2 linked regions of the Hyalangium gracile genome follow. The protein of the gene in region 2 interacts with the protein of the main gene of each other region in a pairwise test. Links are inferred from orthologs where the notes say so. Each region holds a gene or a part of one and is shown on either strand. Other genes may lie near its edges. The genes, in order: KY572_RS09530 and rplK.

What was found.
Region 1: the proteins of rplK (region 2) and KY572_RS09530 interact in binary tests that used the Escherichia coli proteins (3 or more experiments, as listed by UniProt). The link is inferred for Hyalangium gracile from one-to-one orthologs.

Annotation. Positions count from the first base shown.
Region 1 is NZ_JAHXBG010000004.1:149,401-156,399, forward strand. Bases 2,492-5,340 are described here. They hold KY572_RS09530 (50S ribosomal protein L11 methyltransferase), read right to left. Parts: upstream 4,425-5,340; coding sequence 3,558-4,424; downstream 2,492-3,557. Other genes in these bases: KY572_RS09525 (AraC family transcriptional regulator), read right to left, coding at 2,501-3,520; KY572_RS09535 (hypothetical protein), read left to right, coding at 4,465-4,830; KY572_RS09540 (hypothetical protein), read left to right, coding at 4,827-5,340. Outside these bases: KY572_RS09505 (GntR family transcriptional regulator), read right to left, coding at 1-103; KY572_RS09510 (asparaginase), read left to right, coding at 252-1,286; KY572_RS09515 (hypothetical protein), read right to left, coding at 1,336-1,887; KY572_RS09520 (Mpo1 family 2-hydroxy fatty acid dioxygenase), read right to left, coding at 1,910-2,401; more of KY572_RS09540, read left to right, coding at 5,341-6,092; KY572_RS09545 (carbohydrate-binding domain-containing protein), read left to right, coding at 6,283-6,999. UniProt on the Escherichia coli protein: Methylates ribosomal protein L11.
Region 2 is NZ_JAHXBG010000028.1:123-3,304, forward strand. What follows is about bases 488-3,182. They hold rplK (50S ribosomal protein L11), read left to right. Parts: upstream 488-1,459; coding sequence 1,460-1,906; downstream 1,907-3,182. Other genes in these bases: secE (preprotein translocase subunit SecE), read left to right, coding at 488-821; nusG (transcription termination/antitermination protein NusG), read left to right, coding at 821-1,363; rplA (50S ribosomal protein L1), read left to right, coding at 1,940-2,653; rplJ (50S ribosomal protein L10), read left to right, coding at 3,040-3,182. In the rest of the region: rpmG (50S ribosomal protein L33), read left to right, coding at 47-211; more of secE, read left to right, coding at 378-487. UniProt on the Escherichia coli protein: Forms part of the ribosomal stalk which helps the ribosome interact with GTP-bound translation factors.

The sequences.
Region 1 (6,999 bases), on a different replicon or contig from region 2:
CCATCTGCCGCTCTGAAGGCAGCCTGCCTTTGGGCCACTGCCCCAGGGCAATCGTTCGCTCCAACTGCTCCGCCACTCTCGACACCAGCCCCTTGTGTTCCATCCCCGCCACCCTTCGTGTTGCAAGCCGCTCCCATCCAAGCAGAGGCCTCTGACAACGGGACTGCGTTCATCTCAGGGAGCAGCAACGAAAAGGCCAAGGCGGAGTGCCGCCTTTTCCTTCCTACACGCTCGTGCTTTACCGGGCTGCCGTGAACCAGGTTGAAGCCCTGCGCGCCATGGCCCCGCTCACCATCGAATCCACCCGCTCCGGTCTCGTCGAGTCCGTCCACCGCGTCTCGGTGGCCGTGGTGGATGCGACGGGGCGGCTGGTGGCCTCCTCCGGGGATCCAGGCCTCGTCACCTTCTGGCGCTCGGCGGCCAAGCCCTTCCAGGCGCTGCCGCTGGTGCTGGACGGAGCGGCGGACCGCTGGGGCTTCGGCCCCCAGGAACTGGCCCTGGCATGCGCGTCCCACTCGAGCGAGCCCGTCCACCGCGAGCGGGTGGAGGCCATGCTGCGCGCCTGCGGATGCCAGGAGGAGCAACTCGCTTGCGGGCCACACCCCCCGATCAGCGCGGCCGTGGCGGAGGAGGCGGCGCGCGGCGGGGTGAAGCTGACGCCGAAGTGGAGCAATTGCTCGGGCAAGCACACGGGGATGCTTGCGCTGGCGCGGCACCACGGCTGGCCCACGGAGGGCTATGCGCGCGCGGGCCACCCCGTGCAGGAGCGCCTCCTCCAGGAAGTGAGCCGGTGGACGGGCCTGCCGCGAGACGAGGTGCTCCTGGGCGTGGACGGGTGCACGGCGGTGTGCTTCGCCCTGCCGCTCGGAGCCATGGCCCGGGCGTACGCGTTGCTGGGCTGCTCGCCAGAGGCCGCGCCGAAGCGGCTGCGCGAGGCCATGTGGGCGCACCCGGAGCTGGTGGCGGGCACCGGCCGGCTGTGCACGGAGCTGATGACGGCGTGCCGGGGCTCGGTGCTGGCCAAGGTGGGCGCTGAGGGCGTCTACAGCGCAGCCCTCCCCGGCCTGGGCATGGGCGTGACGCTCAAGGTGGAGGATGGCGACGGACGCTGCTCGCCCCCCGCGCTGCTGGCGGTGCTACGGCAGGTGGTCGCGCGCCTGGGGCCGCAGGTGGGGCTGACGCTGCCGCTGGAGCAGCTCTCGCACCATGTGGAGCCGGTGCTCCGCAACACCCGAGGCGAAGCCATTGGCTCCCTGCGCGCCACGGGCGCGCTGGAGTTCCACTGAAGTGAAGCAGGCGGGAGCGAGACGATGACCCACCGCATGCGGTGGAGCTCTACTCGCTGAAGGGCCGGGACGCGGCGCCCGCCGCGGTGTTCCCCGTGGGGCGCACGGGCACCTGAGCCAGGCCCACCTCGCGCAGCAGCTCTCTCTTGAGGCCCATGGCGAACAGCCCCAGGGTGAACAGGTAGACGGGCTCGACGAAAAAGAGGATGGGGCCGCCCAGGGACAGGCCATGCGTCTTCTTCTCGAAGAGGACATGGCCGCCGACGACGATGGCGAAGCGGAAGGCCATGACGCCGAAGGCCACCCCGAGCGCGGTGCCGGTGGGCAGGCGCGAGACGGCCTCCGCGGCGGCGAGCGTGGGCACGAGCAGCAGCGAGGCCAGCAGCCCGGCCGTCCACTCCAGGGTGAGGCAGTAGACGGCGACGGCGAGCACCAGGGCATGGGCTCCGGTGAGCGACAGGCCTCCCGCATCGAGCCTCGCCCACGACAGGGGCACGAGCAGGGAGAAGGTGAAGAGGTAGCCGCCGAGGAGGTGGACGGCGCGGCTGACGCCGTTCTCGTGGAGCGGCATCCAGGCGCGCAGCTTGTGGGCGAAGCTCATGGGCGAGGTTCCGAGCCGCGGCTCACGCGCGCGACGCGGAGGAGGCGTCCACCGGCGTGGACTTCATGGAGTAGTCGCCGGTGAGCATGGCGACGAAGAACATGGGCCCCACGAGCGCGTGGACCAGGTTGGTGAAGAAGGAGGGAGACTTCTTCTCCCAGACGGCGTGGCCGGCCAGCTGGATCAGCCAGCCGAAGACGGCGATGGCGATGACGGCCCAGACGGGCAGCAGGCGGCCCAGGGGGAAGCACAGGGCCATGCCGGCCGAGACGATGAGGCCCAGCTTCACGTCCGCGCGCAGGTACCACAGCGTGGCGAGCGCCCAGGCCACCATGCCCAGGGTGAGCACTCCGCCGGGCAGGACGGGAATGGCCACCAGCTTCACCCAGTCCAGCATCGCCACGATGTGCAGGACGATGACCGGGATGGCGATCTTGTGGGTGAGGCGGTTGGTGGGGTGCTGGTGCGAGGAGGCGTAGTCGTCGAACAGGGCGACAATACGGGCATTGAGCATGGCGGGAGTCCTCCGAGGGTAGGGCTATGTGGAAGGTAGGGTATTCCTCGCGGGATGTCCTGGCCGGATGCGCCAATTTCCTGGCGGAAGGCGCCAGCCTCAGCCGCGGAACTCGCGCGGAGTCATCCCCGTCCACCGCTTGAAGGCCCGGTCGAAGGTGCTCAGGTCCGAGTAGCCCAGGCGGAAGGCCACCTCGCTGACCCCCAGGTGCGGATCCTTGAGGTACTGGCGGGCCAGCTCGCTACGCACCGCGTCAGCGGCATCCTGGAAGGTGGTGTGGTGCTCGGCGAGGCGGCGCTGGAGGGTGCGCGCGCTGACGTGGAGCTGCCTGGCGACGGTCTCCATCTTGGGCGCGCCGTCGCGCAGCGTGGCCCGGATGGCCTCGTGCACCCGCTGGACGAAGTCGGGCGGAGCGGCCTCCCGGGGCGGTGGGGTACCGGCGGCGCGCTCGAGGACGGAGAGCAGGACAGGGTCCGCGGAGACGACGGGCAGGTCCAGCGTGGTGGCGGCCAGCGTGAGGACGTTCATCCCCCCCCCGAAGGAGGGCACGACGCCAAAGTGGGCGGTGAGGGGCGAGAAGTCCCGCGGCGCCGGGTGGGCGAAGGTGACGGCGAGCGGGCTCCACGGCTGCCCGGCGAGCTGGCGGCCCACGTGGACGAAGAGGGCCAGGCCGAACTCGTTGGCATGGCGGCCGTAGGAGAGGGGCTCGCCCGGGACGCCATAGGTGAAGGTGCCGGCGGCGGCGTCCTCCTCGAAGGAGGCGACCATCCGGTCATTGAGGAGCGCCATGTACCGGGCGAGCCGGCGGAAGGTGTCCCGGAGGGTGGGCGCCGCCCGGGCGATGTACTCGACGAGGCCGTAGGTGCCGCGCTTGAAGGCCTGGGCGACATGGAGGCCGATGAACGCGTCCCCCGAGCGCTGCTCCGTGGCCTCCAGGAAGGCTCGCAGGGTGGACAGCGGGAGGCTGATCTCCGGGACGGACTCCGCGTCGGCGGGCAGCTGGAAGTCCTGGACGAGCGCCCGCGGCTCCTGGCCATGCGCGCGCAGCCAGGCGAGGAACGGGCCCACGAGCTGGGTCCGCACGGCCTGGGAGGACTGTCCACCGCTCTGGGAAATCATCGGCGCCAAGCGAGGGGCAGACGCTAGCGCCTTCCGCTCAGCGGTGGAAATCGAGCCGCACCCACTCGCCCTGCGCCGCGCCCGCCTCGGGGATGAGCCCCTGGGCGCGATAGGCCGCCTCCACCTCCGCCTTCTGGTGCGCGAGCACTCCGGCCAGCACCAGCCGCTCCTTCACCTTGGGGGCAATCAGCGGCGCCAGGGCGATGAGCGTGTTGGCCAGGATGTTGGCCACCACCAGGTCGAACGTGCCCTGCACCTGGGTCAGCTCCTTGCCGGACAGCTCCAGCTCCGGGGTGCCGTTCACCGAGGCGTTCTCGTGGGCCAGCTCCACGGACATGGGGTCGTTGTCGGTGCCCACCACTCGGCCGGCGCCCAGCTTCCTCGCTGCGATGGCGAGCACCCCCGTCCCCGTGCCCACGTCCAGCACGCTCGCGCCGGGGTGCGAGGCCATGTACGCGTCGATGGCGGCCAGGCACAGGGACGTCGTGGGGTGGTCCCCCGTGCCGAACGCCATCTTCGGCTCGATGACGATGCGCACCTTGTCCTTGGGCGCGGCGTCCGCCTCCCACGGTGGCCCCACCCACAGCCCGCCCACCTGCACGGACTTGATGAGCGCCTTCCACTCGTTGCTCCAGTCCTGCTGGGGCTTCTCCTCCAGCAGCACGCGGGCGCCCGGGAAGTCCTCCGCCACCTGGGCCCGAGCGGCCTCGGCGGTGTCCGTGTCCTCGAAGTAGGCGATGACGATGGCCTCGCCCGGGTTGGGGCCTCGCACGCCCGGCATGGGCGGAGCCTCCCGGTCTCGCACCTCGAGGCCCATGGCACCCGACTCGTGGAGCACGTCCTGTACGGCCTCCGACTGATCCTCCGGCAACTCCACGGTGAGCGACAGATAGGTCTGGGACATGCGCGCCCTTTAACCCCGGTATGGCTATGGTGGAAGGGCCATGAGACTCCTTGCCCTCGGGCCCCTGGCCCTGGTGTTGGCCTGCTCGGGCCCTCCCGCTCCGGACGCGGCGCTCTGTCAGGACGTCATCACCCGCATGTGCCTGGCTCGGACGTGTACGGGGGTGAACGAACAGCTCGCCCTCGAGAACCAGGACTGCCAGGCCACCCTGCTGGAGCGCACCGGCTGTGGCGCCGAGGAGTTCGCCTTCTCCTCGCCCTCGCGCGAGCGCATCCTGAGCTGCCGCCTGCCGCTGGTGCGCAAGAGCACCGACCTGAACAGGGCGCCCGCGTGCGAGGACGTGGCGGAGGTGCTCCAGAACTGCTCGGACGTCATCGTCGTCTTCCTCGGAGGACGCCAGCCATGAGGTGGAAGCGACTGGTCGCCGGAGCGCTGGCGCTCACCGTGGGGTGTGCGCCCATGCAGTCGGAGCAGCGCGTGGAGCGAGGCCCGCTGCTGCGCACCTACGCCAAGGAGGTGACGCTCGGGGCGCGGACGCTGACCGCGGACGTGGAGGCGCGCTGGCCGGCGCTGCGGGTGCGCTTTGCTACTTCAGAGGTGTGCCGCACCGAGCAGCACGAGGAGTACGTGGAGAACGTCATCACCGAGCGCTACGAGCCCTCGGCCGGGCCGGCGATCAGCATGGGCGCGGCGAACACGGCCGTGGGCGCGGGCCTGCTGCTGGCCCGTCCGCTCTTCTCGGGAGAGCCCAGGCGCGACGTCATCGACCGGGAGGGCCGCTACGGCGCGTCCTCCCGGAACATCGCGACGGTGTGGGGCACGGTGCTGCTGTCGCTGGGCGCTCCGGCGCTCGTCACGGGCATCATCCAGACGCTGCGCGCGGGCGAGGAGACCAAGACGCGCAAGGCGGACGCCGTGGTGAGCCTGCGCGAGGAGCCGTGCCGGCCCCAGCCGGCGAGCGGCACGGTGGAGTTCGCCGGAGGCCCCGGCACACCGCCCGAGCCCCGGCCGCTGACGGACGGCACGCTGGAGCTCACCGCGGACGAGCTGCGAGGCATGAGCTTCGCGGGCTTCCTCGTGGGCGGCGAGCCGGCGGCGATCAGCGAGGAGGACCAGGAGCTGCTGGCCACGTTCCGCATCTGCAGCCGGACGCTGACGGAGCTGATGGACCCGGCCGCGCTCGCTCAGGAGGAGGCCGAGCACCTCCAGGTGCTGCGCAGGCGGGTGGCGGGGTGCCAGGCCATTCCAGGCGCGCCCGTGGAGGAGCGGCTGAAGGCGGTGGACCAGGCGCTGGCCGCGAAGGGCGCGAAGGCGGAGCCCGCGGACGCCCCGAGCGTGAGCTCGTTCGAGGAGGCGCTGGCGGCCCACCCACCGGCGCTGACGCTCACGGCGGAGAGCACGGACCTGGACAAGCTGCAGGAGCCGGCGCTGGTGGGCCAGTCCGTGCTGCTGCGCGGAGTGCTGGAGCGGCGGGAGGAGCAGAACATCGCCGTGGTGCAGGTGGGCGGCACGCGGGTGCTGGTGTTCGTCGCGCCAGACAAGCTGTGGGCCCAGGACTTCCCGAAGGGCTCGCGGGTGGAGCTGGTGGGCGTGGTGATGGGCCGGCAGCGGCTGGGCGCTCTGGAGGCCCCGCTGGTGCGCGCCGTGTGGATGCGCACCGCGCTCTGAGCGCCTCGGCACCCCACCGCGACGAGGCGCGGTGGCTCGTCCGCCGACATTGTAGGTGGCTCGCCCTGCGGGAACATTGCACTGTCAGCGCGCCAACACCCTGAGCAATCTCAAGGGTTTAAGAAATTTCTTGGTTTCCTAGGAAACTCCTGGAGAGTCCACCCGAAAACTCCGAGTCCGGAGGATCAGGGTGGAAGCGTTCCGACACCATCGATTGCACCTGCTCGTGGCGGCGCTCGCCGCGAGCGCCATGGGTTGCTACGGCGAGGCCAGCCTGGAGGTTCCCTCCATTGGCGGGCGGCCGGATTACGACAACCCCAACCCGCCGCCGCCGCCCGTGGACCCCTCGGGCACGCTGTCCTGCCAGCTCTCGAGCGTGCCAGCCAGCGTGACGCTGGCGACCATCTCCGAGGACTTCGGTGAGGTGGTGTACCCGGCGATGATGCGCCAGGACTCGGGCTGCGTCTCGTGCCACAGCACCACCAGCGGCCGGCTCTTCAAGGTGAGCGCGAACGCCACGGAGACGTTCTACGCGGCGCGCGCCGCGGGCTTCCTCAGCACGCAGTCGGGCTCCCTGCTGTCGCGCCTGGTCACCACGGACGAGAGCGCGCGCATGCCGCGCGGGCAGCCCTCGTGGAGCGCGCAGGAGATCGCCGCGATGGCCAGCCTCACCTGCCAGCTGGCGGCGGTGGAGCTTCGCTCGCCGCAGACGCCTCCGGACGAGGAGTTCCCCCCGGCGCTGCTGCAGCCGTACTCGGGCCCGCAGGTGGCCACCTACGACAACCCCTTCCTCAGCTACGTGCAGCTGAAGGGCAAGGTGAAGCAGGTGTTCAACGACGACTGGGTCCGCGGCGGGGTGGACAGGTTCGCCCAGCACGTGGGCCTGTTCGGCGGCGTGGACTACGTG
Region 2 (3,182 bases):
GGTCGTTGGACGACCTTCCCCTCTTGCCGTATGAAGAGTCCAGGTCATGCCGAAGGGTAACCGCAGCATCATCTCGCTCGAGTGCACCACGTGCAAGGAGCGGAACTACACGACGACGAAGAACAAGCGGAAGAGCCAGGACAAGCTCGAGCTGAGCAAGTTCTGCCCTCGGTGCCGCAAGCACACGGACCACAAGGAAGGTAAGGTCTAGTCGCAGGGTTTTAGGCCAGTAGCTCCAACGGTAGAGCAGCGGTCTCCAAAACCGCGTGTTGGGGGTTCGAATCCCTCCTGGCCTGCCAGTTCATTCGAGAGCGGGGCCCCCGGTGCCGAGTGGTACCGGGGGTCCCTGCCTTTTCCGCAGTACCTCGTGAGGCATCATGGCAACCGCATCTGAGGCCAGCCAGCAGGCGAACCGCTCGGCGATGGACCCCAAGCGGCTGGTAGTCATCTTCCTGCTGCTGGCAGGTATCGTCACCGCCCTCTTCTTAGAGCACGTCCTCGGCCTGCTCTGGGCTCGCTTCGGTTGGGGCGACCCGAGCCTCGTCGAAGGTGTCGATTGGCAGGTCTCCTCGCTGGTGGGCTACCTGCTGGCCGTGGGGCTGGCCGCCTTCGTCTGGTTCAACCCGAAGGCCCATGCGGTCTCCATCGACATCGCCAGCGAGCTGATGAAGGTGACCTGGCCCTCCTGGCCGGAGACCCGGACTTCGACCGTGGCGGTGATCGTTGCCTCGGTGGTGGCCGCCGTCATCCTCTTCTGCATCGACAGCATCGCCTACAAGTTGATGGTCGAGTGGCTGCCGGCCGTGTGGGGGAAGCTGTAATGGCGATGAAATGGTACGTCGTCCACACCTACTCGAACTTCGAGAACCAGGCGAAGAAGAGCCTGGAGGAGAAGATCCGCCTCGAGGGCCTGCAGGACCAGTTCGGGGAGATCCTCATCCCGATGGAGCAGGTCGTCGAGATGGTGAAGGGCGAGAAGAAGACGTCCAAGCGCAAGTTCTTCCCGGGCTACATCTTCGTCCAGATGGAGCTCAATGACCGCACCTGGCACCTGGTGAAGAACACGCCCAAGATCACCGGGTTCCCGGGCGCCGCGCAGAACCAGCAGCCGACTCCCATCTCGGACGCCGAGGTGGCGCGTCTCACCTCGCAGATCTCCGAGGGCACCCTCAAGCCGAAGCCCAAGGTGCAGTTCGAGGATGGTGACACCGTCCGCGTCATCGACGGGCCGTTCGCCAACTTCAACGGCACGGTGGAAGAGGTCAACCCGGAGAAGGGCCGCGTGAAGGTGCTCGTGAGCATCTTCGGCCGCGCCACTCCCGTCGAGCTCGATTTCATGCAGGTGGAGAAGACCACCGGCTAAACCCCTTCCGCGGCTCCACGTCGCGGAACCCCAGGTGGGAGGGCCTTCGTCAAAAGGCCCGCTCGGACCACCGTCTCGAAAGGCAGCAGTCAGCCCATGAAGAAGGTCACAGGACAGGTCAAGCTGCAGATTCCCGCCGGCAAGGCGAACCCCGCTCCGCCGATCGGCCCCGCGCTCGGTCAGCAGGGCGTGAACATCATGGAGTTCTGCAAGCAGTTCAATGCCAAGACCCAGGCGGAGGCCAAGGAGGGCCTGATCATCCCGGTGATCATCACCGTGTACCAGGATCGCTCCTTCACCTTCATCCTCAAGACGCCGCCGGCCGCCATCCTCATCAAGAAGGCCGCCGGGCTGCACACCGAGAAGAAGAAGGGCTCGGGCGCCAAGAAGCCGGGCAAGGAGAAGGTGGGGCAGATCACCCGCAAGCAGCTCGAGGAGATCGCCAAGAAGAAGATTCAGGACACCACCGCGGCGTCGCTCGAGGCGGCGATGAACACCATCGCCGGCACCGCGCGCTCCATGGGCATCGACGTCGTCGGCTAGCCCTCCGCACTCTCTTCTAAAAGGATTTCTGCCATGCCGAAGATTGCCAAGAAGTTCGCTGCGGCCTCCGCTCTCGTGGACCGCAACAAGCGCTACGCCATTGCCGAGGGCTTCCAGCTCCTCAAGAAGACCGTCGACGCCCGCGCCACCAAGTTCGACCAGACGGTGGACGTCGCCATCAACCTGGGTGTGGACCCCAAGCACGCGGACCAGATGGTCCGTGGCGCCGTGGTGCTCCCGCACGGAACGGGCGCCACCGTGCGCGTCGCCGTGTTCGCCAAGGGCGAGAAGGCCACCGAGGCCGAGGGCGCCGGCGCGGACGTGGTGGGCGGCGATGATCTCGCCAAGCGCATCGAGGGCGGCTTCCTCGACTTCGACACCGTCATCGCCACCCCGGACATGATGGGCGTGGTCGGCCGGCTCGGTAAGGTGCTCGGTCCCCGCGGCCTCATGCCCAACCCCAAGGTCGGCACCGTCACCATGGACGTGAAGAAGGCCGTCTCCGACGCCAAGGGCGGTAAGGTGGAGTTCCGCGCCGAGAAGGCCGGCATCGTCCACGTGAAGATGGGCAAGTCCTCCTTCCCCGCCGAGAAGCTGGAGGCCAACTTCAACACCCTGGTGGACCTGGTCATGAAGCTCAAGCCGGCCACCGCCAAGGGCGTCTACCTGAAGGGCATCGCCGTCTCCACCACCATGGGGCCCGGCATCAAGCTCGACACCACCGAGATCCTCGCCCGGCACCGCTAGCCGGCGCTCTCTCGGCTTCCAGGCAGGCGGCCTCTCCAGGCCGTCTGTCTGGCGTCGGACATTTTTTCGTCAGAAAAGACTGGATCTTTGCAGAAGCCGGGGATATAGGCCCCCGGCTTTTGCAATTCGGACGCCACGTCGTTAGACGGGGCTTCCAACCCTGGTCCCAGACAGCAGGGACCGAGGAGATGGCGCACCACCCGTTGGGAACCGGGCGACCGGTCGGGTGGGGTGGCTCTCTCTCTCGGTTCAAACGACCGCGAGGTCAGCCCTGCCGAGACTTGGAGGTGCGGTGTGGTGCCTCTCGAAGGCTCCTCTCGCTCTGCCGCTTTGGCCCAGGCATCAAGCCCACCGAACAGGTGGGCACAGTGAGGAGGTGAGTCAAGGTGCAGAAGAGCGAGAAGGAAGAAATGATCAAGGAGCTCAGCGAGAAGTTCCAGCGAGCTCAGACTGCGATCGTCGCCGAGTTTTCCAAGCTGAACGTGGAGACCGTGACCAAGCTCCGTAAGAAGTTCCGCGAGGGCCAGGT